One region of the Mycobacterium sp. AMU20-3851 genome, then DNA from elsewhere that is predicted to be linked to it. Evidence: predicted binding sites of a transcription regulator. Region 1 holds the regulator's gene; each other region holds the start of a gene.

Evidence for each region. Region 1 encodes LexA, which represses DNA repair genes until DNA is damaged. Its sites were predicted from a motif close to CGAACANNTGTTCG; they were not measured.
Region 2: the regulator LexA is predicted to act here: its motif matches at 5,867-5,880, upstream of V4U86_RS10475 (HNH endonuclease signature motif containing protein).
Region 3: the regulator LexA is predicted to act here: its motif matches at 2,288-2,301, upstream of V4U86_RS01465 (HNH endonuclease signature motif containing protein).
Region 4: the regulator LexA is predicted to act here: its motif matches at 1,766-1,779, upstream of V4U86_RS18060 (HNH endonuclease signature motif containing protein).

The regions. Positions count from the first base shown of each region.
Region 1 covers NZ_CP146371.1:3,382,525-3,389,606, reverse strand. The annotation lists gene V4U86_RS16230 (LGFP repeat-containing protein) at 1-1,117, shown strand, start outside; gene lexA (transcriptional repressor LexA) at 1,137-1,826, opposite strand; gene V4U86_RS16220 (oxygenase MpaB family protein) at 1,859-2,812, opposite strand; gene V4U86_RS16215 (TetR/AcrR family transcriptional regulator) at 2,957-3,523, shown strand; gene V4U86_RS16210 (LysM peptidoglycan-binding domain-containing protein) at 3,682-4,167, shown strand; gene nrdR (transcriptional regulator NrdR) at 4,230-4,691, shown strand; gene V4U86_RS16200 (PhzF family phenazine biosynthesis protein) at 4,688-5,386, opposite strand; gene V4U86_RS16195 (alpha/beta fold hydrolase) at 5,412-6,434, opposite strand; gene V4U86_RS16190 (proteasome assembly chaperone family protein) at 6,478-7,082, opposite strand, start outside.
Region 2 covers NZ_CP146371.1:2,174,991-2,182,072, reverse strand. The annotation lists gene gltB (glutamate synthase large subunit) at 1-1,661, opposite strand, end outside; gene V4U86_RS10500 (DUF2752 domain-containing protein) at 1,771-2,172, opposite strand; gene V4U86_RS10495 (TM2 domain-containing protein) at 2,162-2,548, opposite strand; gene mqo (malate dehydrogenase (quinone)) at 2,553-3,935, opposite strand; gene V4U86_RS10485 (LysR family transcriptional regulator) at 4,000-4,881, shown strand; gene V4U86_RS10480 (SCO6745 family protein) at 4,882-5,640, opposite strand; gene V4U86_RS10475 (HNH endonuclease signature motif containing protein) at 5,885-7,082, shown strand, end outside.
Region 3 covers NZ_CP146371.1:294,231-301,312, reverse strand. The annotation lists gene V4U86_RS01475 (GntR family transcriptional regulator) at 1-40, shown strand, start outside; gene V4U86_RS01470 (alpha/beta fold hydrolase) at 64-738, shown strand; gene V4U86_RS01465 (HNH endonuclease signature motif containing protein) at 838-2,283, opposite strand; gene V4U86_RS01460 (threonine aldolase family protein) at 2,625-3,725, shown strand; gene V4U86_RS01455 (ATP-dependent DNA ligase) at 3,722-4,843, shown strand; gene V4U86_RS01450 (DinB family protein) at 4,901-5,350, opposite strand; gene V4U86_RS01445 (MBL fold metallo-hydrolase) at 5,689-6,333, shown strand; gene gluQRS (tRNA glutamyl-Q(34) synthetase GluQRS) at 6,340-7,082, shown strand, end outside.
Region 4 covers NZ_CP146371.1:3,748,176-3,755,257, reverse strand. The annotation lists gene V4U86_RS18075 ((2Fe-2S)-binding protein) at 1-396, shown strand, start outside; gene V4U86_RS18070 (FAD binding domain-containing protein) at 393-1,379, shown strand; gene V4U86_RS18065 (DUF3349 domain-containing protein) at 1,379-1,711, shown strand; gene V4U86_RS18060 (HNH endonuclease signature motif containing protein) at 1,922-3,247, shown strand; gene V4U86_RS18055 (hypothetical protein) at 3,461-5,272, shown strand; gene V4U86_RS18050 (NAD(P)-dependent alcohol dehydrogenase) at 5,325-6,371, opposite strand; gene V4U86_RS18045 (YciI family protein) at 6,534-6,809, opposite strand; gene V4U86_RS18040 (iron-siderophore ABC transporter substrate-binding protein) at 6,832-7,082, opposite strand, start outside.

The DNA of each region.
Region 1 (7,082 bases):
GGACTTCGGTGCGGTGATCGTGCGCGGCGCGATGAACGCCGCGTGGCAGAAGCTCGGCGGCGCGACCGGTGAGCTCGGCGCCCCCAAGGGGGATCAGACCGAGAACGGCAGCGTCATCAGTCAGCAGTTCAACGGCGGGTCCGTCTCGTGGGACAAGTCGACCGGCAAGTTCAGCACCGAACCGGCCGGCCTGCAATCCCAACTCGCCGGTCTGGAGGTGCCGGGTGCCGACGCTCCGGCCGCCCCGGCCCCCGGCTCGGAGGCCGCTGCGGACACCGACAGCGGCGACAAGTGGTACACGTGGCGCTGGTGGTGGCTGCTCGGCCTGATCCCGCTGATCGGCGTGATCGGCCTCGTCGCGGTCGCGGTCCTGCGTAACCGGCGGTCCCATGCCGACGACGATTTCGGAGCGGGCTACGCCGACGACGGATACGACCACGGTTACGAGGACCAGGGCTACGACAACCAGGGCTACAACGACCACGGTTACGACCCCGAGTACAAGCAGCCCGAGCACACTCAGCCCGAGTACGGCGAACGGGATTACGACTCCACCCAGAGCCTGTGGGCCTCGGCACCGCCGGCCGGCGAGGTGCCTGCCTTCAGCAGTATCTCGGCCGGCGCGGAAGAACCGACCACCGACGACGGGTTCGACGACTACGAGACCGATGAGGACAACGGCGGCGACTTCGACGGCGGCGACTTCGACTCCGACGAGGGCGACGAGCTCGAGGAACTGCAGGCGCCGGCCGACGATCTGATTTTCGATTCCGATCCCGACGCGGTGGACACCGCGCCGACCCGGATCGAATCGCTGTCCGAAGAGCCCACTTTCGACCCGCCCACCACGGCGGTCCGGTCCGGTTACGAACCGGATTTCCCCAGTGGCCGGCACGCCGCCATCTCGGACGACGAACCGGAGGATCCGGGCTGGACGTCGATGCGACTGGCCACCGGTGACCGGTACCGCGCGCCGGAGGGCTATCCGATCAAGGCGGACACCAAATCGGGTCTGTACTGGGCTCCGGGTAGCCCCGGCTACCGGGACACCGAGGCCGAGATCTGGTTCGCCAGTGAGGAGTTCGCCCGGACGAACGGGTTCGTCCGGGCCGACTGAGCCTCCCCGGGCGAACCCGTCAGACCTTGCGGATGACGGTGACGACCTTGCCGAGCACCTGGGCGTCGTTACCGTCGATCGGGTCGAACGCCGGATTGTGCGGCATCAGCCACACCTGACCCTTGGTGCGCTTGAAGGTCTTGACGGTGGCCTCGCCGTCGATCATGGCGGCGACCATGTCGCCGTTCTCCGCGACGTTCTGCTGCCGGATGACAACCCAGTCGCCGTCGCAGATCGCGGCATCGATCATCGACTCGCCGACGACCTTCAGCAGGAACAGGGAACCCTCGCCGACCAGCTCGCGGGGGAGTGGGAAGACCTCTTCGACGGCCTGTTCGGCCAGGATCGGCCCGCCGGCGGCGATCCGGCCCAGGACCGGGACGAAGGTGGGCTCGGGCAGCGCGTCGGAACCCGCGACCTCGGTTGCCACGATCGGGGTCACATTGTTCGGGGCCACGTTGTCGTCCGCGCCGCGGACATCCACGGCGCGTGGGCGGTTCGGGTCTCTGCGCAGGTAGCCCTTGCGCTCCAGGGTGCGCAGTTGGTGGGCCACCGACGAGGTGGAGGTGAGACCGACGGCATCGCCGATCTCGCGGATGCTCGGCGGGTAGCCGCGCTCGGTCACGGAGGTGCGGATGACCTCCAGGATGGTGCGCTGACGCTCGGTCAGACTGGAGCGTGCCTCAGGGTGTTCGGTGCTCTCGCTCATGGCGCCGAATGTAGTCGCCGCCGGACAGATAATCAAACATGTGTTCGAGGCGTGTCGGGCAGGTGGTAGGCAAACGACTTCTGCTGCCGCTGCGTCATCTTCTGCAGGCACTCGTGGTGCTTGCGCGCGTGATAGGCCAGCGGGAAGTAGGTGAGCCGGTCCGGCAGCACCCGGTACGCCGTCCGGATCGCGGCGTAGATGAGCTGGAGTTGCAGCTCCTCCTGCCGGCTCCAGCCGACCCCCAGCTTGGCGCGCAGTCGCGGATCGAGCAGTCCGACGATGGACAGGTAGTTGAACCGCAGAGCGGGCCGCAACGCCGTCCGTACCGCGGGGCGCAGCGGCGCCGGTACCGAGGCCGGCAGGTCGACCTGCCCGGTCACCATCTCCTCGATCAGTTGCAGGGCCTGTGGGGTGGCCTCCAGCTTGTCGATCATGGCCTCGAAGTAGGCGTCCATTTCCACCCGGGTCCGCGGGTATCCCCGCATCGGGACGTGGAGCAGACGGGCCAACCGCCGGTTGTCCCGGAGTAGTTCGTCCTTCTCGGCATCGGTGAAGTCCCGGCCGATCAGCAACTTCCCGCCCTGTGCGGTGACGATGTAGCCGGTCGCGATCACCCACTGGTAGGCCTCGGTGTTGAGCGCGCTGATCTGCTTGCCTGTGGCGGCGCTGGTCATGGTGAGCGGTTTGTGCAGGGCCCGGACGCGGTCCCCCTCGGCGAGCGCCTCGGTGCCGCCGTAGGTCCAGCGCAGCACGGAGTCGATCGAGCGGATCGCCCGGCCGCCGGCGTCGCCGTGGAAGGCCGCCGAGTAGCGGCCGGTCACCTCCGCGATGACCGGATGCATGGCCTGCATCATGAAGGCCGCGCCGTCGACGATGAGAAACGTCCACCGCCCGGTGTGCTCGGCGGTCAGCGAGTCCATCGGGACGAGCTCGCGCTCGTCGCCGTCGTGGTTCCCCTGGATGGGCAGATCCGTTGTGGCAGTCATGGCTGCGCGCACCTCCTCGTGCTGAGGACCCGACGCTAATATGACCGAAAGGTCGCATTCAAGTCGCGTAAGGGGGCCTCCATGGCCACAGATAAACACAGTTCAGGGCCCAGAAAGCGGCCGCAGCAAGAGCGGTCTAGGGAAATGGTCGCAAAAATTGTGTCCACGGCCGCGCTTCTGCTGCGCCGGACCGAGCCGGATCGACTGACCACGAATGCGATCGCCGAGCAGGCCGGCATCAGCAAGGGGTCCATCTACCAGTACTTCTCCAACAAGGAGGAGATCATCGACGCGGCCATCGAGCGGCTCGCGGCCGAGCAGGCGCCCGCCATCGAGGACATGCTGCGGTCGGTGACCATGCACGAGCCCGAGGAGGCCATGCAGGCGTCCATCGACATCCTCATCGAGTTCACCCTCGCCAACCGGAAACTCATCCGCTACCTGGCGCAGCGGCCCGACCATGTGCGCACCTTCGACAACGTCTCCGGGCTGAATGCGACGCTGCTGGCGATGACGACCCTGCACATGGGCCACTACCGCGACCAGTACCGCAACGAGCTGAGTCCGCGCGCCCTGGCCTGGCTGTTCTTCAACATGGCCGTTGCCACGACCCTGCGGTATATCGAGAGCGACGACCCGATCAGCCTGGAAGAACTGCGCAGCGGCCTGAAGTTCGCATCCAGTGGGCTGCTGGCGGGCCGCCCCGGCTGATTCGCGCACGGACTACTTGTCGGTGGTCCGGTCTATCGTTTGGCAACAGTTCGATCACGTGTTCTATCCATCGAACACATGATCGACTATCGTTCGAACACAGAGGCGAAAGCCGCCAAGCGAGACCCAGCCCGACCCTACCGAGAGGCAGCAGTCCGATGACCATTCTCGAAGCTCGTACCAGCGCCCGGCAGTTCGATGCGCGTCCCCGGCAGACGGAGACGGTGCCCGAGGTGTGGCCGCTGCCCCGCGACGTGGTGGTTCGCCGTCGGCGCGTGCAGTCCCGGCGCCCCGGTGGGGCGCCGCTGGGCTACCGCAGCACCGGCGTGCTGATGTCGCGCGCCTCGCACCGCCGTCGGCCCATCACCCCGGTCGCCACCGTGCTGCTGGCGCTGCTGGCCGGCGGGTTCACCCTGTGGCTCGGGCTGGTCGCCCAGCTCGGCGGTCCCACCGAGGAACCCGTGCAGATGCCCACCCGGTTGTCCGTGGTGTACGTGGAAGCCGGTGAGACGCTGCAGCACATCGCCGCGCGGGTGGCACCGGATGTGCCGGCCGGGCCGGTGGTGGAGCGTATCCGCGAACTCAACAAGCTCGAAACCAGCACCGTGCAGGCCGGCCAGACCCTCATTGCCCCGATCGGTTGATCACCCAGGTACGCTCGAAGACACTCGAGTTGGTTGACCTGCGGTGGGGCGAAGGAGCGGTGATGCACTGTCCGTTCTGTCGCCATCCCGACTCGCGTGTCGTCGATTCCCGTGAGGCAGACGAGGGTCAGGCGATCCGGCGCCGCCGGTCGTGCCCGGAATGTGGGCGCAGGTTCACCACGGTGGAAACTGCGGTGCTCGCCGTCGTCAAACGCAGCGGCGTCACCGAACCGTTCAGCAGAGAGAAAGTCATCCGGGGTGTGCGGCGCGCATGCCAGGGCCGCCAGGTCGATGACGACGCACTGAACCTCCTGGCCCAGCAGGTCGAGGATGCGGTGCGTGCGGCCGGATCGCCGGAGATCCCCAGTAATGAAGTAGGTCTGGCCATTCTCGGCCCCCTGCGCGATCTCGACGAGGTCGCATACCTGAGGTTCGCCTCGGTGTACCGGTCATTCACCTCGGCTGATGATTTCGAGCGCGAGATCGAGGCGCTGCGCGCCCATCGCGTCTCCTCATCCGGTTAACCCAGCCGTACGCCGGTGTCCTCCACGACACGGCCTCCGACCTTCACCCACCCCGTCGGATCCCACCAGGTGCGGATCTCGGAACCCTTGCCCTGCGTGATGTGCAGGTCGCGGCTCAGATAATCGGTCATCCGCACCGCCGCCGAGCCGGTGGCCTCGTCCTCGATGATCCCTAGCTGCGGCGCGAACGACCGCGACCGCAACGCCCCGCGGTCGCGGTCCATCCAGGCCCACACGTAATGCTGGGCGTCGTCGGCGTAATCGGACGGATCCGCGGCGAGGACGTCGTCGGGCGAGTTCAGGTCGTAGATCATCAGCTCGGGGGCCCAGTCGGAGCGTGCCCTGATCGTGGTCAACTCGCCATCGGCCTCGGACAGATAGTTCACCTGCACGAGTCCGGCCGGGACCTGCAGTGTCCGCACCGGCGTACCCCGCTGTTTGAGCCACCATGCGGTGCCGACCGTCGGGTGCCCGGCGAACGGGATCTCGGTGGCCGGGGTGTAGATCCGGAGATGGGCACTCGCTGCGCCCGGCTCCGGGATATCGACGAATACGGTTTCGCTGTAACCCAATTCGGCCGCGATGCGCTGCCGGTCGGAGGGGTCGACCGTCGCGGCGTCGATCACGCCGAGTGGATTACCGAACTCACCGTGAGAATTGGTGAACACCCGCAGAACGGTCACATCGACGGCCATACCTCGATGGTATGTCCGTGACGTCTCAGGTGGCGCTGCGTTCGTCGGCTTCCATCGCGTCGAGTACCGCGACCCGGGTGTTCAGCGAGCCGGTGATGGCCCGTTCGGTGATACCGGTACGCAGCAGGTCGCGCAGCAGTTCGTGGTCGTACTCGGCCGGCATCGTGGTGTCGATGAAATGTTGTACCACCGCGACGAACCGATCCGGATCGTCATGGAACGGGAAATGTCCGGAGCCGTCGAAGATTTCGAGCGCCGAGCCCGGCATGGCGGAATGCGCCAGCCAGGCGTGGCTGACCGGGATGACCGAGTCGTGGGTGCCCCAGATCAGCTGAACCGGAACGGATTCGGTCAAATAACATCGGTCCAGCATGGTGACCACCTGCCCGCGCCAGTCCACCACCGCACGCAAGGTCCGGGCGAACGCGGACGACGCGGTCGGTTCGGGCAGATCGGACAGCACGCGCAGCACGTCGGGCAGATCGCGGCCCAGGCCGGTCGACCCGAGCAGCGCGCCGCCGATGCGTTCGGCCGCCTGCAGCGCGGGCAGCACCAGCGGTAGCCGCAGCAGGGCGAGCGCCTCGGTGGCCATCGGCAGCGCGGCGATCCGCAGCGCCACGTTGACGTCCTTGGTGACGCCGCCGGCGCCGACGAGCACCAACCGGTCGACGAGCTGCGGGAACTGGTAGGCGAACTGCATCGCGACGCCGCCGCCCAGCGAATGCCCGACCACCGTGACCCGGTCGATGTCCAGCACGCTCAACAGATCCCGCATGCCGTTGGCGTAGGCCGCCACCGAGTAATCCGCACGCGGTTTGTCGGATTGACCGTGCCCCAACAGGTCCGGCGCGATCACGGTGAACCGCTTCGCCAGCATGGTCTGCACCGTGTGCCAGGTCGTCGAGTTGTCGCCGATACCGTGGATCAGCAGGATCGCCGGACCCGAACCCGCGATCCGGTAGGCGCGCCGGTACCCGTGGATGGTGCGGAACTGCAGCGTGGGAGAGATCTCCGGCACGCTGCGCAGGTTGGTTTTGCGCTCAGTCATGTCCCGCCGTTCCTCGCCATCGGTCGGCGGTCAGCACCGCAGATCAGGGCGTTTCTCCGCCGTCGGAGAAACCGTCGCCGAAGCCCTCGCCGAACTTGCCGTCCGCCTGCTGGGCGAGGAAACGCTCGAATTCCGCGCCCAGTTCGTCACCGCTGGGCAGTTCCTCGTCCCGGGCGAGCAACGAGCGATTCTCCTGTGCGGCGACGAACGCATCGTACTGACGCTCCAGGGCGGTCACCACCTGAGCGACCTCGGCGCTCGCCTCGACCTGCTCGTTGATCTTGGTGTGCACCTCGGCCGCCGCCTCACCCAGCGCGGTCAGCGGGATCTGCAGGGAACCGGCTCTGGCCGCCTCGGCCAGCAGGGTCTCCGCCGCCGGCGGATAAGCGGTCTGCGCCAGGTAGTGCGGCACGTGCACGGTGAACCCGATCGCATCGTGGCCGTGCTGGCTCATCCGGAACTCCAGCAGGCTCGACACGCTGGCCGGCACCTGGACCTCGCCGACCCACGGGGTGTACTCGGCGATCAGCTCGGAGTTGGCCGAGTGCGCGGTCAGGGTGACCGGCCGGGTGTGCGGCACCGCCATCGGGATGGTGCCGAGCCCGATCACCTGGCGCACCCCGAGCCGTTCGGCCAGCAGCCGCACCG
Region 2 (7,082 bases), 1.2 Mb from region 1:
GGTTCCAGGAGATTTTCTTCGGGACCCATCACCCGGGCCATGGAGGTGACCACGGCTTCCCGGATGGCATCCAGTGGCGGATTGGTGACCTGCGCGAACAGCTCGACGAAGTAGTCGTAGAGCAGCCGGGACCGCTTGGACAGCACCGCGATCGGGGTGTCGGTGCCCATCGAGCCCAGCGGCTCGCTCCCGGAGGCCGCCATCGGCGTCAGCAGGACCCGCAACTCCTCCTCGGTGTACCCGAACGCCACCTGCCGGCGCACCACGGATTCGTGATTGGGTTGCACCCGCGCGCGATCCGGCAGCGTCTTGAGGTCGAGCAGCCCCGAGTGCAGCCATTCGCCGTAAGCGTGCGCATTGGCGAGGTCGTCCTTGATCTCATCGTCGGGGATGACGCGGTGCGCGGCCGTATCGACGAGGAACATCTTGCCGGGCTCGAGGCGCCCCTTGGCGACCACCTCGGCGCTGGGCACGTCCAGCACGCCGCTCTCACTGGCCAGGATGATGCGGTTGTCGATGGTGCGCCACCAGCGGCCGGGGCGTAATCCGTTGCGGTCCAAGACCGCACCCACCACGGTGCCGTCGGTGAACGTGACGCAGGCCGGGCCGTCCCACGGCTCCATCAGCGATGCGTGGTACTGCCAGAACGCCCGGCGAGCCGGATCCATCGTGGTGTTGTTCTCCCACGCCTCCGGGATCATCATCAGGACCGCATGCGGCAGGCTGCGCCCACCGAGGTGCAGCAGCTCGAGCACCTGGTCGAAGGATGCCGAGTCCGAACCGTCACGCGGGCAGATCGGCGAAAGTCGGCTCAGGTCACCGGGAATGAGTTCGCTGGCGAGTTTGGCCTCGCGGGCGTGCATCCGGTTCCGGTTACCCCGAACGGTGTTGATCTCGCCGTTGTGCGCGACGAACCGGAACGGGTGGGCCAGCGGCCAGGACGGGAAGGTGTTGGTGGAGAACCGGCTGTGCACGATCGCGATGGCGCTCATACACCGCTCGTCGCGCAGATCGGTGAAGAACTGCGGCAGCTGCATCGTGGTGAGCATGCCCTTGTAGGCGATGGTCCGGCTGGACAGGGTCGGGAAGTAGACGCCGAGAGTCTCGTCCTCGGCGGTCTCGGCCCGCTTGCGCAACGGATACACCCGGCGGTCGAGGTCGACACCGCCGCAGCGTTCGGGCGCGGCGACGAACAGCTGGGCGAAATACGGCATGCAGCCCAGGGCCGTGGCGCCCACGTCGGCACCGTCCGGGTCGATCGGAAGGGCGCGCCAGCCAAGGATTTCCAGGTCCTCCTCGGCGGCGATGGCCTCGATGCGTGCGCAGGCAGCGGACCGGTTGTCCTCGTCCTGCGGCAGGAAGCAGATGCCGGCCGCGTAGGTGTTCAACCCGTCGGCGGTGGGGGCGGGCAGGTCGAAGTCGACGGCAGCGGCGAACAGTTCGACCGGAAGCTGCAGAAGGATCCCGGCACCGTCACCGCTGGTGATCTCGGCGCCGGCCGCGCCGCGGTGCTCCAGGTGCTCCAGGGCGGTGAGGCCGTCCACCACGATGCTGTGCGAGCGACGGCCCAAGATATCGGCGATCATGGCGACACCGCATGAATCCGACTCGTTGTCCGGGTCGTAGAGCCCTTGGGCGTTGGGAAGTGCCGAGAACAGCAAGCGAATCTACCTCCGCAGTCTCCGTACTGATGTGTGGAGGGACTGCACCGGCCCGAAACGCCACTATATCAGCGCGTCCGCGCAGGTATCCAGCAGCGCGAACGTGCCGCTAGCCAGACAGGAGGGTGGGCACCAGCGGGAACCCCGGCCAGTTGCGCAGCACCGTCCAGGCCACCGCGGCGGCGACGACGGTGACCGACGCGGCCACCGGCATCAAGGGTCGCCCGCGTCGCCACCGCACCAGCAGCCACAACGCCAGCAGCGGCAGACCGACCAGCAGGAACACGTTGTCCATCACGGCGGCGCCCAGATCGCCGTGCAACAGGTCGTGGGTCATCCGCAACCCGCCGCACGCCGGGCAGTCCAGGCCGGTGAGGGCCTTGAACGGGCAGGCCGGGAACAGGAACCCGGGCCGGTGTGGGTCGGCCAGCCCGATGTAGGCCAGCGCACCGGCCAGGGCCACCCCACCGCCGATCAGCGCGGCGCGGCCCGAGGCGGCCTCAGGTGCCATCGCGCAGCGGACGGCCGTGCGGGTCGCGCACCCTGTCGGTGAGGATGAGGACCGCGTCGACGATGCCCCAGATGATCGCGCCGATACCGCAGGTGATCAGCCCGACCAGCAACTGGGCGATGCCCAGGCCGGTGTAGCCGAGGTAGATCCGGCCGACGCCGACCAGCCCGAACATTCCGAGCAACTGGAGCAGACCCGCGATCACCTTGGACTTGTCCGAGAACGGTTCGCCGGTGATCGGGTGGCGACCGTACGGGGCGAAGGGGTCGGGATAGCCACCGGGATAGGCGGGCGGCGGATACGCGCCGCCGCCCTGCGGCGGCGGCGGGGGCACGTTGGCGCCCGGCTCGAAACCGTAGGGCGGCTGCTCGCTCATGAATTCAGGATGCCAGAAGGTCGGCGGGAACGCGGTGACTCCAGGTGGACTCCCACTGCTGCGGAAAACAGCGCTGCAGCAGGTCGATCATGATCGGCACCGCCGTGGACGCACCCGGTGAGGCGCCCAGCAGACCGGCGATGCTGCGGTCCGCCGAGACGACCAGCTCGGTCCCCGACCGCAGGACCCCGCGGCCGCCGACATCCCGGGTGACCAGCTGGGCGCGCTGCCCCGCGCCGATCAGCTCCCACTGGGCCGGGTCCGCGTTCGGGTAGTACCGGGTGAGGGCGGCGTGCCTGCGCTTGCGGGTGGCCAGCAGTTGGCCGATCAGATAGCGGATCAGGGCGAGGTTCGACCATGCCGCGGTCGCCAGCACCGTGACGTTGTGCCAGCGCACGGTGGCGAAGAAATCGGTGAGCCGGCCGTGTTTGAGCAGTTTGGTGCTGAAGGTGGCGTACGGGCCGAACATCAGGTGTCCGGTGCCGTCGACGATGCGTTTGTCCAAGTGCGGCACCGACATCGGCGGCGCACCCATCGGAGCCTGTCCGTAGACCTTGGTGTCGTGCCGCGCGACGATCTGCGGGTCCGAGCACCGCAGGAAGGCCGCGCCGACCGGCAGCACCCCGTAGCCGCGCACCTCGGGGAGCTCGGCGCGCTGTAGCAGCCGCAGCGCATTGCCGCCTGCCCCGACGAACACCATGCGGGCGCCCAGCTCGAAACGCCCGTCCCGGTTGCGGCCCGAGACCTGCCATGTCCCGTCGGCGTCCCGGCGCAGTCCGCGCACCTCGTGACCGAGCAGCACCGCGCCGCCCCGGTCGGTGAGGATGTGCACCAGGGCGTGGGTGAGCGCGCCGAAGTCGACGTCGGTGCCGGCTGGATGCCGGGTGGCGGCGACCCGTTCGGCCGGGTCGCGGCCCTCCATCACCAGCGGCGCCCACTGCGCGATGGTGGCCGGGTCCTCGGAGTACTGCAGTCCGCGGAATCGCGGGTTTGCCCGCAGGGTCTCGAAACGCCTACGCAGATAGGCGATATCGCGCTCTCCGAACACGACATCCATGTGCGCAGCGGTGTGCAGGAAAGCGTCCTGGTCGAGTAGGCCCTGCGCGCTCAGGTAGTCCCACCAGCGCCGCGACACCTCGAACTGTTCGGCGATGCCGGCTGCGGCGGACCCGTCGGCCGGGTCGGGCATGTAATTCAACTCGCAGTACCCGGAATGCCCGGTCCCGGCGTTGTTCCAGGCCTGGCTGCTCTCGGTGGCCACCTCCTCGGCGCGTTCCACCATGACGATCCGCCATTCGGGTTCCAGCGACGCCAACATGGCGCCCAGCGTTGCCGACATGATGCCACCGCCGATCAGCACGACATCGGCCGTCTCGTTCTCGTTCATGCCTCCACGATCGTCGCTGCGGATCTATGCGTCCAATGAATGTTTGGAGGAATATGATCCGAATATGGATCAATGGTTGAGCCTGCTCGCGCCGCAGTTGCGCGCGTTGGACGAGCTGGCCGCCCAGGACGGACACATGACCCGGGCCGCCGAGCGGCTCGGGATCCCGCAGTCGTCGATGAGCAGGCGCATCCACGCCTTGGAGAAGACCCTCGGGATTCGCCTGCTGGTCCAGGACGGTCGCATCGTACGGCTGACACCGGCGGCGGCCCGGCTGGCCGAACGCGCCCGAGATCCACTGCACGCGTTGGAAGCCACCATCGAATCGATCGCCGGAGAGGCCGATGCCGAACACGGCACCGTCCGCCTCGGTTTCCCACTCACCATGGGATCTGGCCGGCTGCCGACGCTCCTCGCGGAGTTCCATCGCCGGACACCGGGTATCCGGTTACAGATCAAGCAGGCTCACGGATCCCAGCTGACGGCCGACCTGAAGGCCGGTGAGCTCGACGTGGCGGTCATGATCCCGGCGTCGGATGAGCTGCGGCACACGGTCATCGGGACGCAGACGATCCATGCGGTGCTTCCGGCGTCACATCACCTCGCGGCCCGGAAGCGGCTGCGACTGTCCGAGCTGCGCGACGAGCCGTTCATTGCGAATCCGGTGACCTACAACCTGCGGCAGCTCACCGAAACATGGTGCAGAAAGGCGGGATTCGTCCCCCGCATCGCGGTCGAGATCACCGAGTTCGCCACCATGCACGAGCTGATCGGCCGCGGGCTCGGCATCGCGCTGCTCCCCCACGACGAACGTCTGCCACCCGGCACCGTCGAGGTGGCGCTGACGCCGTCGGGGTACGAGCGTGAGATCGCGCTGGCCTGGGGCCCGACGGCGGTCACTCCCGCCGCGCGGCGACTGCTGGGGTTCCTGCGGGAACGGTTCTGATCAGCTCGGAACGTTCGCCTTGACCGTTGCCAGTGCCGCGCCGGCCAGCCGGGCGAGCTCCTGCGCTTCGGCCGGATCGAGCGCCTCTTCGACCAGTTCGGCCATCCGGCGGTTGGTGGCCCGCTCGGCGTCCTCGTACCGGTCCCTCTTGTCCGCGCCGTCGGCGTAGGGTTCGGGCCAGCCGAACATCGCCGCGTACTTCGGGCCCTTGTTGAGCATGTGCGCCTCGATCGGGCTGACACCCGACAGACTGAGCGCGTTGAAGTGCAGGCCGGCACGCAGCTCGCGGAGCACGAACATCACCTGCAGGGCACGCGCCGGCGCATCCTCGGCCAGCGGCATCGCCCGCCAGCCCGCGTACAACGGTGCGGCCGCGATGGGCGCCACCGCGATGAGCTTCTCGCCGAGCGCGGCAATCCGGTCCACACCCTCCGCGTCGGCCAGGTACTTGCGACCGAATTCCGCCGCCTGGTTCCAGTAGACCTCGGCGGCACCGGCGGCACCACGCACCGCGATGCCTTCCTCCCACATCGCCGACAGGCCGGTGGGCTCGAACACCGCGAAAGCCGCGCTGACGGTCGCCCCCGTCGCGTCCCCGAGCACTCCACCCCGGCCCGCCACGTAGCCGGCCAGCGGGTTCTCGTAGCCGGCGGCGACGCTTTCCCCGTAGGTCTGCGGGTGCAGCATGAACACGGCCACGGCCTGCTCGATGGCTGCTCCCGCAGTCGCCGTGGCTTCAACGAGATCGGGATTGCTCATTCGGTGTCATCTCCTCGGTGGTCCGGCAGCGTCAGCAACGAACACTAGTGGCCCGCCGGAATCGAATGGGTGACACCGTGAACATTCCGGGTCCGCCTCGCCGCTGCGTCGGGCGGGGATATGAAAGTGCCTACCTCGCAGCGACATTCGCGCGACTTCTTGTCTCAGAAATTTCTTTGACCCCTTTTGTCTCTGGTGTCACATTCTGCCGTTTTCTGTCGGTGGTCGAACGTATGTTCTAGCCATGAAGATCGATGTGGTGGCGAGCCGGGAGACGGTGCAGCACGCCCTCTCCGATCACGCCGCGTCGGTCAAGGCTCTGTTGGATGCCGATTTCACGGTGTTCGACACCGCGGAGTTGTTGGCCATCCAGTCCGAACGCGAACTGCGCGCCCGCGCCGAGGCGGTGATCGACCACCGCATCCAGGCCGCGCTGATGGACCGGGCCACCCCGCACGAGATCGGCGGGAAATCCTGGATCGATGTGCTGGCCACCCGGATGCGGATCAGCCGCGCCGAGGCTGCCCGCCGCGTCCGCGACGCTGAGGTGCTCGGGCCGCGGCACGCGATGAACGGCGACGTGCTCGCCCCGGTGTTGCCGGCATGCGCGACCGCGCTGGCCGAGGGCAGCATCGCCGCCGGGCACATCGCGGTCGTGCGCGCGACATTAAAGTCCGCGTCGGAGCGGATGAGTGGTAGCGACCTCGCCGATTTGGAGGCCAGCCTGGTCGCCGCGGCCAAGACCACCAGCCCGGAAACGTTGAAAGAAGCCGCCACCCGGGTGCTCTACAAACTCAATCAGGACGGTGACGGCCCGGATATGGCGAAACACCGGCGCGGGATCACCCTGGGCGCGCAGGACGCCGACGGGCTGGTCCGCATCACCGGCTGGGTGGATGCCGAGTTGGCCGCCTATCTGGGCACCGCGCTAGAAGTCTGGGGCCGGCCCGGGATCAACAACCCCGACGATCCCGAACCCAAGCTCAACCCGGACCCCAACCCACTCGACGAGGTCGTGCCGGAGGCCGATCCGGCCGGCGACGTAGAACCCGCAGATGCTGAAGGCGAAGAAGCACCCGCGGACACCACCGGCGGCGGCGAAGACCCCCGCCCCGCCGATTTCGGGGCCCTGGCCGATCTGGCCACCGGCGATACCCGCACCCGCGCCCAGCGCCACCACGACGCCCTCAAAGCAATCCTGCGCGATGCCCTGATGGCCAAAAACCTCGGCCAACACAACGGCATCCCCATCACCGTCGTCGTCTCCACCACCCTCGCCGAACTCGAAGCCGGTGCGGGGATCGCGGTCACCGGCACCGGCACCCTCATGCCCATGCCCGACCTCATCCGCCTCGCCGAGCAGGCCTACCACTACCTGGTGGTCTACCGAAAACACACCGCCGAACCCCTCTACCTCGGCCGCACCCGACGCCTGGCCAGCA
Region 3 (7,082 bases), 3.0 Mb from region 1:
CGGCGGCAACGGAATTCAGCCAACGCCCTCCGGTATCTGAGCGCAGGTGGCATCCTCACCTGCGTGACCGACTTCCTGCTGATACCCGGCGGAGGCTCCGATCCGTCGTACTGGCAGTACGTGGTGGCCGAATTGGCGCTGCGCGGGCATCGCGGGATACCAATCGACCTCCCGTGCGAGGACGACACTGCCGATCTGCACGCCTACGCCGATGCGGTGGCCGCGCAGCACACGGGCGCGGGACGACCGATCGTCGTCGCCCACTCGCTCGGCGGGTTCACCGGCCCGCTGGCCTGTCCCCGGGTCGACGCGGCCGCGCTGGTGTATGTGTCGGGGATGGTTCCGCGCCCCGGCGAGCGCCCCGGCGACTGGTGGGAGGCCACCGGGTGCGCCGAGGCGCAACGCCGGGCGGCCGACGCCGGAGGCTATGACGCCGACGATATGGGCGCGCTGTTCTACAACGGCGTGGACCCGGCGGTCATCGCCGGTGTGGTGGAGCGCGAGCAGTCCGATACGCCGATGGAGGCGCCCTGGCCGGGCGATGCGCTGCCGCAGTTACCCACCCACTTCGTGCTGTTCGCCGATGACCGCTTCTTCCCGGAACCGTTCATGCGCGCGACGGTGGCGCAGCGGCTGGGCGTCGAACCCGAGGTGATACCGGGCGGGCACATGGCGATGCTGTCGCATCCCGGGGAACTCGCCGACCGATTGGTCGCCGCGATCCCCTCGGACTCCTGATCCGACGTGCCACGGCGCGGCGGAACCTAGAGGATGGCACTCAGTGCGCGCACTCTTCGGTTCAGCACCGCCGCGAATATTCCCCGGCCCGGCGCGTTTCTAGGGAGGGGGTTCGTCGTCCCGTGGTCCGAGGAGGCGTTCGGGGTGGTGCAGGTTGTTGAGGTGGGCTTGGCCGGTGGTGGGATCGATCCATTCGAATCGGCCGTCGGGGCGGCGTCGGGTGGTCCAGCCGGTGTCTTCGATCATCTGGTTGGCGGGGCTGCAAGCCAGGGTCAGGTCGTCGATGTTGGTCTGCCCGTTGTGTTTCCAGTCCGCGAGGCCGTGGTGGGCCTCGGTGTCGTAGAAAGCGGCGTCGCAGCCCGGGCAGGTGCAGCCCCGTTCGCGGCCGAACAGTGCGAGTTTCTGTGCCCCGGTGGCGCATCGCTGGGCTCGTCCGAGGTGCAGTGCCATGGAGGTGTGGCCGTCGAAGACGGCGAGGTAGTGGTAGGCCCCGGCGGCGGCCATCGAGATCAGATCTCGTATCGGCAGCAGGGAGCCGCCGCCGGTGACGGCGAATCCGGCGCCGGCCTGGAGTTCCTGCAGGGTCGTCGTCACCACCACGGTGGTGGGTAATCCGTTCAGCCTGCCCAGGGTCTGGGAGCGCAGCAGCAGGTCGAAGGCAGCTGCGACCGCGTCGTGGAGGTACTGGGCCTTGGTGCGCCACTGGGAATCCAGCAGCGGGGTGGACGGTGGTGGCGTGAATGGATTGTCCTCGCCGGTAACGTCATCGGGCACGGGATCCGGTTCCGGTTCGGGTTCGTCGAACAGGTTGGGTTCGGCGGTTACGGGCTCGGGTTCGCGGGCGGGGTGGCGGCCGCGTTCAGCGAATTTGGCGAGGATGGGTTCGATCATGGCCCGCAGTTTCGGAGTGACCCACCCGGATAGGTAGCTCAGGCCGTCGGGTTGTTGAGAACCCAGGTGTAGACCCGCTTTGCGGGCGGCCGCGTCGGCGGGTTCGTCGCCGTCGGGGTGCAGCAGGGCCAGCAGGCGGATCGCCAGGACGGTCAACGAGTGCGGGTCCAGGTCGGCGGCGGCTGTGACCAGGGACTGTTCGGCTTGGGTGCGGGTGATCGGATCGACGGTGGTGGGCAGGGCGTGGAAGAACTTGCGGATCACCTCGAGGTGCTCCTCGCCGAAAGCGCCGCGGGTCAGTGCGGCGGCGGTGTGCTCCCATTGCGGTGCCATGTGCTGGCCCTGCAGTGTTCGCCGCGGTGCGAGTTGGGTGGCGCGGGTGAGGAGTTTGTGGGCGCGGCCCTTGCTCATCCGGTTGCGCAGGGTGAGCAGTTTCGTCCAGGAGGTCGCACCCAACTCGGCGGGATTGGATTCGCGTTGCAGGCGGGCCAGGATCGCGTACTCCAGCATGGGGACTCGGTGGGTGGCGGTCTCGAGGTCGGCGAACGCGGCGAGCAGTTCGCGGTGTGAGCAGGCGTCGACGTCGGCGGCCAGCAGTGCGTCCACACTCGCGGTGTAGGCGGCGACTGCAGTAGTCAAATCCGACGTTGTCATGATTCGAACATACGTGCGACCACCGACAGATCCGGCCGCCCGTGTGACTGATGAAACCAAAGGGGCAGAAGGTATTTGATCGAATCTCGTGGAACCTGCACTGCTACCAGGACACTACCGGCGGTAGTGTCGCGACTGCCTCCGTCACGGAGCGTGGGCATTGCGATGACGAGCGTCTACACCGCGACAAGATCAAGGCCACCAACCCGATGTAGCGTTTCGGCGACCCCGAGGAGGTGGCCACGGCGATCCGCTATCCCGGGTTCGAGGCGACGTACACGGCGGCGCCTCCGACCTCTGATCCATGCGCCGCACTTGCGCGCGCTGGGAGGATCGACGGCGTGCCTGTTCCCACACTTCACGATCCCGGCCGGCGCGGCTTCGCGAGCGACAACTACGCGGGCGTGCACCCCGAGGCACTCGCCGCGGTCGCGGCCGCCAATGGCGGTCACGAGATCGCTTACGGCGGGGATGCCTACACCGCCCGGTTGCGTGAGGTCATCCGCGGCCACTTCGGCGCTGCCGCACAGACGTTCCCGGTGTTCAACGGCACCGGGGCCAATGTCATCGCGCTGACCAGCATGCTGCCGCGCTGGGGTGCGGTCATCGCCGCGGACACCGCACACATCAACACCGACGAGGCGGGCGCCCCGGAACGGGTGACCGGTCTCAAGCTGCTCACCGTGCCCACCCCCGACGGCAAGCTGACCCCCGACCTGGTGGCCCGCCATGCGTACGGCTGGGGTGACGAGCACCGCGCCCAACCGCTGGCGGTGAGCATCACCCAGACCACCGAACTCGGCACCCTTTACACCCCCGAGGAGATCCGCGCTGTGGCCGACCACGCGCACGCGCACGGCATGGCGGTGCACATGGACGGGGCGCGGCTGTGGAACGCGGCCGCGGCACTCGACGTGCCGTTCCGCGAATTCACCACCGACGCCGGGGTCGACGTACTCAGCCTCGGCGGCACCAAGAACGGCCTGCTCGGCGCGGAGGCGGTGGTGGTGCTCGATCCCTCCTCGGCGGGCAGGAGCGCAGCGACCGGAGGATCGTCTACGGCGGACGGGCTGGTGTACCTGCGAAAGTTCACCATGCAGCTGGCCAGCAAGATGCGCTTCGCGTCGGCCCAGCTGTTGAGCCTGTTCGATGACGATCTCGGGCTGCGCAGCGCCCGGCATGCCAACGCGATGACGTCTCGGCTGCGTACCGAGCTGGAGGCCGCGGCGCTGCCCGGGCTGGCGTTCACCCAGCCCAGCCCGGCGAACGCCATCTTCGCGACGCTGCCCAACGACGTCGCGGACCGGATCCGCGAACGGGTTCGGTTCTACGACTGGGACCGGGCGCGCGGCGAGGTGCGCTGGATGACGGCCTGGGACACCACACCCGAGGACGTCGACGCATTCGTGGCCGTCATCGGCGAGGAACTGAGCACGGCGTGAAACTGCCCGTGTCACCGCCGGTGCTGCCGATGCTGGCCAAACCCGTCGCGGAGATCCCGGCGGGCGCCAGTTACGAACCCAAGTGGGATGGCTTCCGGTCCATCCTGTTCCGCGACGGTGACGAGGTGGAGTTGGGCAGCCGCAATCTCCGCCCACTGACCCGGTACTTCCCCGAACTCGTCGCCGCGGCCCGCGCCGAGCTGCCGCCGCGCTGCGTGATCGACGGGGAGATCGTGATCGCCGGCGAGCACGGCCTGGACTTCGAGGCGCTGCAACTGCGTCTGCACCCGGCCGCATCCCGGGTCCAGCTGCTGGCCGACCGGACACCGGCGGCGTTCATCGCCTTCGATCTGCTGGCGCTGGGCGACGAGGACCTGACCGGCCGCCCGTTCGCGCAACGGCGCGCCGCTCTGGTCGACGCGCTGACCGGATGCGGGCCCACGTTCCACGTCACGCCGGCCACAACGGATCCCGTGATCGCGCAACGGTGGTTCGACGAGTTCGAGGGTGCCGGCCTGGACGGGGTGATCGCCAAACCCCTGGACGGCAGCTACCAACCGGACAAACGGGTGATGTTCAAGATCAAGCACACCCGCACCGCCGATTGTGTGCTCGCCGGCTACCGGCTGCACAAGTCCGGAGACGATGCGATCGGTTCGCTGATGCTCGGCCTCTACGACGACGCCGGCACTCTGGCCTCGGTCGGCGTGATCGGCTCGTTCACGATGGCGCGCCGCCGCGAACTGTTCACCGAATTACAGCCACTGGTAACCACATTCGACGACCACCCGTGGAACTGGGCAGCGCACATACCGGTGGGGCCCGCTCAGCGCCGTACCGCGAACTCCCGGTGGAATCCCCAGAAGAGCCTGTCCTTCGTCCCGCTGCGCCCGGAACGGGTCGTGGAGGTGCGCTATGAGCGCATGGAGAACGGCCCCGGGGGCGAGCGAAGCGACGGGGGAAGACCCCGCTTCCGGCACATGGCACAGTTCAACCGCTGGCGCCCGGACCGCGATCCCCGTACGTGCGGCTTCGCCCAACTCGAACAACCACGCAGCTTCAATCTGGGCGACATCATCCCCGGCATCCGTCGCCGACACGATGAGGGCGACACGTGACCTCTCGACGGGTGAGTCACTGGCGTTACCGGCAAAGGCGGACGCGCCTGCGCCAGGTTATTCCGGCTCCGGGGCTTTCGGCCGGTCGATCTGTTCGCGAATAATATCGCCGTGGCCTGCGTGCCTGGCGAACTCCTCGATCAGCATCAGTAGCGTCCATCGCATACTCACTGTTCCTTCGCGCGGATTGTCCTTCGTCTCGTCCAGATCGAAGCGCGAGGCGATCAAGCGTGATTGTTCACCGGCGCGCTCGAATTCTGTGATCACATCGGCGAGCAGCTCATCGTCGCCGACCTCGAAGGTGCCCAGGTCTCGGTTCGAGTAGCCGTCAACCTCGGATTCCTCGAGTCCGGCCCAGAATCGTTGAAACCAGATTCGTTCCGCGGCGGCACAGTGTTTGATCAACGAAATCGGCGTCGTCAGCGACGAGACAAGCCGTCGACGACTGTCCGCTTCAGACAAGCCGCGAACGGTCGCGACGAGCGCTTCACGGTTGCGGTCCAGCATGTTCTCTAGCATCGCTCGTTCCGAACCATCTCTTATTACGTTGCCCATCAACGGTTTCCAACCCTTTCCAGTCGGTTTTGCAGGCATAGGTTCGCCACGCAGGCTGCGGCGAATGAGAGAACGTCCGGGATGAGCCGGCGCCTCATGAAGGATTGAGCCAGGCGAAGAAATGGGTGAGGCGAAAACCTCGCCCCGATGCAGGGTGATCCCCTGCCGCCTGTCCAGAACTGTCTCACGGAAACACGTCCTGCGCCAGGTGCTGGCCTGCGCCGATAAATCAGTTGACCTCAACAATGGTTGATGTTTAAGGCTGGGACCACATCGACCAGGAGGCAGACATGTTGCAGATCCGCTCCGACCTGTGGGAGACCCGACAGGACAACCCCTTCCCCGGCTTGAAGACCCACGCCTACCTGTGGACCGGTGGGCCCGACGGGAATGTGTTGTTCTACAGCCCACAGACCGACGCCGACTTCGCCGATCTGCACCGGCTCGGCGGAGTGTCCCACCAGTACCTGTCCCACCGCGACGAGGCCGGCCCGATGCTGGCCGTGATCGCCGAGCAGTTCGGCGCCGGCCTGCACGCACCGGCCGCCGAACTGCTCGATATCGGCAGACACGCCCACGTCGACGTGCCGGTCGCCGGCAGGCACGTCGACTCCTGCGGCATCGAGGTGATCCCGACACCGGGCCACACACCGGGCAGCACCAGTTACCTGGTGCCGGGCGCGAACGGGCAGACCTACCTGTTCACCGGGGACACCATCTTCCTGGGTGCGGACGGCCACTGGACGGCCGGCTACATTCCGCCCATCAGCGATCCGGTGCCGCTGGCGCACAGTCTGCGGATCCTCGGCGCGCTGACACCCGACCTCGTCATCTCCAGCGCCTTCGGGCACGAATCGGCGGTCCAGGCCCCCGGGCCCCGCCGCTGGGCGCAGTGCGCCGCACAGGCCCGCGAGAGACTGGCGGAGGTAGCCTGATGCAGCGTGGCACCCCTCTCCGGCCGGTTCGCGCCCAGCCCGTCGGCCGACCTGCACATCGGCAACCTGCGCACCGCGGTGCTGGCATGGCTGTTCGCCCGGTCGTCGGGACGCCGGTTCCTGATCCGGGTCGAGGACCTCGATGACCGCACGTTCAGCGATGTGGCTGCCCGCCAACTCGCCGACCTGAACGCCATCGGCGTCACCTCCGACGAGCCGCCGGAGTACCAGACGGCGCATACGGCCCGTTACGACGCCGTCATCGCGGAGTTGGCCGCGCGCGGCCTGGTGTATGAATGCTATTGCAGCAGAAAGGATATTCTCGCCGCACCGCGGGCCCCGCACGCGCCGGAGGGCGCCTACCCCGGCACCTGCAGGGACCGGCCGGCACCGCCCGACCCGACCCGGCCGCCGGCACTGCGACTGCGCAGCGACACCTTCTCCTACACGGTCACCGACATACTGCACGGCGAGTTCACCGGGGTCGTCGACGATTTCGTGCTGCGCCGCGGGGACGGGGTAACCGCCTACAACCTGGCGGTGGTGGTCGACGACGCCGCACAGAACATCGATCAGGTGGTGCGTGGGGACGATCTGCTGTCATCCTCGCCGCGGCAGGCGTATCTGGCCACGCTGCTGGGTTATCCCCCGGTGACCTACGCCCACGTCCCGCTGGTACTCAACGAGGACGGCAAGCGCCTGGCCAAACGCGACGGTGCGGTCACCCTGGCCGAGATCGGCGTGCAGCA
Region 4 (7,082 bases), 370 kb from region 1:
GGTTGCGACCATGGGCTGTGCGGGGCCTGCACCGTGACGGTGGACGGCGAGCGGGTGCTGAGTTGCTTGACGCTGGCCGTGTCGATCGACGGATCCGAGGTTGCCACCATCGAGGACGGAGACGAACTGGATTGTGTGCAAGAAGCATTCGTCGCGCACGACGGTCTTCAGTGTGGGTACTGCACGCCGGGGCAGATCACCTCGGCGCGGGCACTGCTGCGCGAGCATGCACGTGGCGACCTGTCCGCCGTCACCTTCGAGGGCTGCCGCCGCCTTGTCGCCGAGGGTCCTGAACAATTGTCCGACAACGAGATCCGGGAGCGGATGGCCGGAAACATCTGCCGTTGCGGAGCCTACGCCAATATTCTTGCGGCCATCAAGGAAGCCTCGCGATGAGAACCTTCACCTTTGACCACGCGATCTCCATCGATGATGCGGTGCGCCGGGGCGCGGCCGGCGCGCGATATTACGCCGGCGGCACGAACCTACTGGATCTGATGAAGCTCGGAGTCGAGGCGCCGACCGCGCTCGTCGACATCGGTGGGCTGGGGCTGAGATCCATCACACCAACTCCGGCCGATGGTGTCCTGATCGGTGCAGGCGCCACCAACAGCGCCGTCGCAAACGACCGGCTGATCCGCCGTCGGTATCCGATGCTGTCGCAAGCCATCCTGTCCGGGGCCACCACCCAGATCCGCAATATGGCCACGGTCGGGGGCAACCTGATGCAGCGCACCCGATGCCCGTACTTCATGGACCCCTCGTCCGGGCAATGCAACAAGCGCGTCCCAGACAGCGGATGCGCGGCCCGCGACGGATTCAACCGCGAGCACGCACTGTTCGGGACCGACGGCGGGTGCGTTGCCGTTCATCCCTCGGACATGGCGGTCGCCCTCGCGGCACTGGACGCCCGGGTCCATCTCCGCGGACTCGCGGGGCACCGCACGGTCGCCGTCGCCGACTTCTTCGTGCTACCCGGTGATCATCCGGACCGCGACAACGTGGTGCGCGAGGGCGAACTGATCACCGGTGTCGAACTGGGTCCGTCACCCTACGCCCGACACAGCTGGTATCTGAAGGTACGCGACCGGCACAGCTATGCGTTCGCGCTGGTATCGGTGGCCGCCGGACTGAACCTGGTTGGCGGTGAGATCGCTTCCGCGGCATTGGTGCTCGGCGGTGTGGCCGCCGCACCGTGGCGGGTGGTGGCGGCGGAGCAGCGGCTGATCGGCGCTCCACCCACCGACGAGGTGTTCCGGTCGGCGGCCGACGAGCTCATCGCCGGTGCAGCTCCGCTGGCGCAGAACGCATTCAAGATCGACCTTGCTCGCAACAGCGTTGTCCGTGCGCTGCGCCGGGCCGCCGATACACTCGATTGATGAGCGTCTCGTCGTTGATGGCGTCGGTTCTGAACTGGCTGCGCGCCGGTTATCCCGACGGAGTGCCGGGCCCGGACCGGGTACCGCTGCTGGCACTGCTGCGCAGCACACCGTTGACCGAGGACGAGATCAAAGAGGTGGTCCACACCATCGCCGAGGTGTCCGCGCCCGCCGACATCGACGCACCCATCACCCGCGATGACATCGAGAACTTTATCGCCGAGAAGACGAATCACGATCCCGGGCCGGAGAACATCGCCCGGGTCGCGGCACGGCTGGCCGCCGCCGGCTGGCCGCTGGCGGATTTCGCCAATGTGTCACCGAAGCCTTGATACGGAACTGGTACTCGTCTTCCGCTTGCGCATCCCTTCGAACGTGTGTACGATCGAACATATGTTCGAATGTGCAGTGGCTCCTTCTTCATCCGGTGAGCCGCAGATCGCGACTCCGGTCGCCGAAGAGGTTTGATGGTCCGCGGGACTGATTGAACCGTGTTGCCTGATCGTGCCCCTGGGCACCTTCTGTGGAAGTCGGTATCCACTATGGACGCCACTGATCTCGAGGCTTTCGTCGACGCACTGATCGATGACCTCAGCCCGACACCGCCGCCGGACGATGTGTCGCAGCGGACGTTGTTTCACCTGGTGGAGTGCCCTAGGCCGGTGATCGACGATACTGCGTTGTCGGCGGCGCTGGCGGCTGCAGTCGCGGCGCGCAATCTGCTGGATTTCGTGATCGCGTCGGCGGTGGCCGCGGCCGAGTGGGCGGGGATCCCGGCGCGGCGTCACCTGCGCACGGGAGTGGATCTGCTCAATCTGTTGGGGATGGCGCCGGGTGCGGCGGCACGGGCGGTACGGGTGGGGCGTGCCGCGCCGACCCTGCCGGCGCTCACCTCAGCGCAGCGGTTGGCTGGGATCGGGATTGAATTCGCCGACGCCGTCGGCAGGGGCGTCACCCACATCCACAACCGAAACCCGATGTCCGACGAGGACCGGGCCGGCGTCGTGACCAAACTGATGATCCAGACCACCCCGGCCGAGGTGACCAAGAAGGCCCGGGCCATCGCGATCGACCGCGCCGCGAGCGTCCCGCCCGAGCAGCGCGCGGTGCCGGTCGCCGAGGATGCCGACCTCAACGAGATGACGTTGGTGCAGACCGACGAGGGTCGGGTCAGTGCCATCCTCGACCTCGATGTGCTGACCGGGGAGGAGTTGTGTGCGGCGTTGGATCCGTTGTGTCGACCGGTGCCACTCCCGGACGGCTCCCCGGACCCCCGCCCCATCGATAAACGCCGCGGCGATGCGATCGGGCGGGTGCTGCGCACCTACCTTGCGCAGTCGACGCGGCCGATGTCCGGTGGGGTGCTGCCACACGTCACGTTGATCCGACCGGCCGCCGCGGGGGTGTGCAGTGAGGAGGTTGTGGACCGCCTCGGGTTCGGTGGCCCGATCAGTGCCGTGACCGCGGACCTGATCGCCTGTGACGGCACCATGACTTCGGTTGTCGTCGACAAGAGTGGAGTGCCGCTCGACGTGGGCCGTGGCGAGCGGCTGTTCACGCCCGCGATCCGCAAGGCTCTGGCCGTGCGCGACGGTGGCTGCGCGCATCCGGGGTGTGGGCGGCCGGTGTCCTGGTGCGACGCCCACCACATCCGCCCCTGGAGCATAGGCGGGGCAACGAGTTTGGATAACGGGGTGCTGCTGTGCCGGTTGCACCACACCTTGATCCATCACGGTGGCTGGCAGGTCTATCTCGGGCCCGACCGCCACCCCTGGTTCATCCCGCCCCACGACCCGGCCAGACCTGAACCGGCACACCTGCGCTCCCACTTGCGACGCACCATGACCGCACTGCCGACCGCCGCTTGACTCAAAGCTTCGGTGCACCTTGATAACTGAACAGTGAATCGGACGTCGATGCAACTGGCGCTCCGACGACGCCCGAGCATCAGGTGCACAACCCGAGCCACGGCGACGATCGCCAGTTTCGACAAAGTGTCTACACGTGTGCCAACAAGCGCTAACTTGACGGTTGTCAAACAATCGAATCCGGGAGGCAGCGTGTCGCACATTTCGGCCTGGATGGGCGCTGGTGTAGTGGCGGCGGGGGTGTCCGCCGCGATGATCGTCGGGGCGGATGTGGCGAGCGCAGACACCGGACCGGACGCTTCGTCCGACTCAGCGTCGAGTTCCTCCGACAGTGATGGGGCTCGTGCCGGTCGGTCGCGAGATGCTTCCCAGGACGACACCTCCGAGAAGACATCCGATACCGACTCCGACGACGATGACACCGGTGGCGAGTCGGGCCTAGATACCGATGACGACGCGGACGCCGAAGGCGCCGATGGCGACGCGGACGCCGAAGGCGCCGAAGGCGCCACGGACGCCGACGACGTCGACGACGCCGAAGACACCGACGACACCGACGATGCCGACGACACAGACGCCGACGGCGACGACGCCAAAGACGCTGCAGTTACCGAAGACACCGCAGATACCGAAGACACCGCAGACGGAAGCGACGCCTACGACGCGGTGGACTCGGGCAGCGGCGCCGTCGAGTCTGCTGGGCCGGACTCCATCGCCCCCGAGGCAGTGGAATCTCTCATTTCCGAAGCCGTACGGGACGAGCTTCCGGCCATCACGGAACCCGCCGTCGTCGAGTCCGACAACGACGAAGGCGATACCACGGCCGGAGTGCAGGTCTCGAACGTGATGCCGGCGGCGACCTCAATGTCGGCGACACTCGCGAGCGCGACAGCCGCCACAGCGGCCACGGCGCCACAGCGGTCGCTGCAGAACATCATCGCCTCGTTCATCTTCGACTTCGTCGGGGTGGCCGTCACCTTCATCGCCGGGCCGCCGGTCGTGCCACGTGGCAGCTCGGTGACAGTGAAGACCTCGACGCTGAGAATCGACGACGAGCACACCGTGCCCGCCCACTGGTACTACCCAGACGGTGACGAACCACCGCAGCGGATCATCTACCTGCAGCACGGGTTCCTCGGTGTCGGCGCCATGTACAGCTACACCGCCGCCAATCTGGCCGAACGCACCAACAGCATCGTGGTGGTGCCGACGCTGACCTCCAACCGGAATGTTCACGACGGCTTCTGGCTGGGCAGCGATCGGGCCCTGCGCGCCACATCTGCGTTGTTCCTCGGCGAACGGGAGGCGTTGACCGCCAGTGCAATTGCCGCCGGCTTTGCCGAGCGATACGGTGCCGGGGTCCCGCTACCGGACCGGTTCGCCTTGGTCGGGCACTCGCTCGGCGGCAATTTGGTGGCGGGCGCCGCGGGCTACTACGCCGACGCCCTCGCAGCCGGTGGCGAAGCCAACCAGCTGGCCGGGGTGGTCTTACTCGACGCGGCACCGCAAGGCAGCGTGCTGTCCGATGCGCTGGTCAAACTGGACGGGGTCGGCACGTACATCCCGGTGCTGGAACTCGGCGCGCCGAAAGAGGTCCGCCGGGTCGATGCGGCTCTGAACGAACATCGGCCGGGCAAGTTCAACGGCATCGTGCTGGAGAAGGGCAAGCACCTGGACTCGATGGACGGTGGTACCTGGCTGATCCAGTTCATCTCGCACCTCTACCAGGGCTTCCCGACCGCCCAGAATCAAGCGGCGGCGCGGATCATCATCGGCGGCTGGGTGAGTGACATCCTCGACGGGAAGATCGACCCGCTCACCGGCCGATGCGGCGGTGACGAGTGCGCCGGAAGCTACGGCGATCCTGGCGAGACCTTGGAACTCCAGTCCCCGGCCGGACCGACACGCGGCACGGTGATCGGAGTCGCCGCACCCGTGCGGTCCGCCGAGTTCCAGCCAGGGCCGGTGGCGGCCACGGTGGCATCACGCTGGCCGGCGGGCCGGGTTCTGATGCTGCGCACCTGATCCCGGCCCGCCGGATCACCGAAGCGGCACCTACCGTGACATCGAGCGAGTGCTAGATCGTGGAGGTGTCGATGACGAACCGGTAGCGGACATCGCTGGAAACCACCCGATCCCAGGCCTCGTTGACGTAGGACGCCTCGATGACCTCGATCTCCGGGGTGACGTTGTGCTCGGCGCAGAAGTCGAGCATCTCCTGGGTTTCCGGGATGCCGCCGATCATCGAACCGGACAGACTGCGCCGGCCACCGGCCAGCGGGAAGAACGGCACCTCCAGCGGATGCTCCGGTGCGCCCAGCTCGACCAGGGTGCCGTCGACCTTGAGCAGGCCGAGGTACTGTCCGAGGTCGAGGTTGGCCGACACGGTGTTCAGGATCAGGTCGAACTTTCCGCCGAGCTTGGCGAAGGTCTCCGGATCGCTGGTCGCGTAGTACTCGTCGGCACCCAGGCGCAATCCGTCTTCCATCTTCTTCAGCGACTGACTCAGCACGGTCACGTTCGCGCCCATCGCGTGGGCCAACTTGACGCCCATGTGGCCGAGACCGCCCAGGCCGATGACCGCGACGTTCTTGCCGGGGCCGGCGTTCCAGTGCTTCAGCGGGGAGAACAGGGTGATACCGGCGCACAGCAGGGGAGCGGCCTTGTCCAGCGGGATGCTGTCGGGGATGCGCAGCACGAACTTCTCGTTGACGACGATCGCCTGGCTGTAGCCGCCCTGGGTGATGGTGCCGTCCCGGTCGGTGGCGCCGTAGGTGCCGATCATCCCGGTGCCGAGGCAGTACTGCTCCAGGCCGGCGGCGCAGTTGTCGCATTCCTGGCAGGAGTTCACCATGCAGCCGACGCCGACGTGGTCGCCGACCTTGTACTTGGTGACCTCGGAACCGACCTCGGTGACAACGCCGGCGATCTCATGGCCGACGACCAGCGGGTAGGCCTGGCCGCCCCACTCACCGCGTGCGGTGTGGATGTCGCTGTGACAGATGCCGGCGAATTTGATGTCGAAGGCCACGTCGTGCGGCCCGACGTCACGACGCTCGATGGTGGTCTTGGTCAGTGGCGCCGTCGCGGAGGTGGCGGCGTAGGCGGAAACGGTGGTCGTCATGAATGATCCTCTTTACTGCGTCTTTTGTATGGTCACGTGCGAATTCATGCATCTTCAGCCGACAGCGGTGAAGCAAAACACGACCGGGCGCGGCTTCGCGCCCTCGCACAGACACAACGGACGGACCCCCAGGTCTAGTCCCGGGATCGGCTGTGAGTTCGCTTAAAGCCCGGGTGCCCGGAATGCGCCGTTGAAGCTGACCCGGTCGTAGCGGGCGGCACCTGCCGGGATGTAGGGGTCGGTCGCGATGAGGGCGTCTGCCTCTTCGGCGGTCATGTCCGAGGCGATCAGTACCGCGCCCTGTCCCGACTCGACTCGACCGGCCAGAATGATGCGCCCGGCCTCGACCTCGGCGGTCACCCATTCCAGGTGGGCCGGGCGAGTCTGGTCGACGATGTCCAGCGGCTGCAGGTAGGTGCTGGTGAATACGTGAAACACGCGCCGAAGGTTACCGTGCCGATCAGTTGATCGGCGCGTTGAGCCAGCGCAGGTCCTCGATGATGCCGCGGGCGGCCACCACGCCCTGGCCGGCCTGCCACACCTCGTTGTTCACCGCGAACACCCGGTCGTCGCGGGCGGCCGACAGCTTGCGCCATGCCGCGCTGTTGAGCACCGTGGTGGCGCGCTCCTTGGCGGCCGGGCCGTCGAATGACAGGTAGACGATGTCACCGTCGGCCGCGGACAGATCCGTCTCCTCGGTGAGGTTGGTGG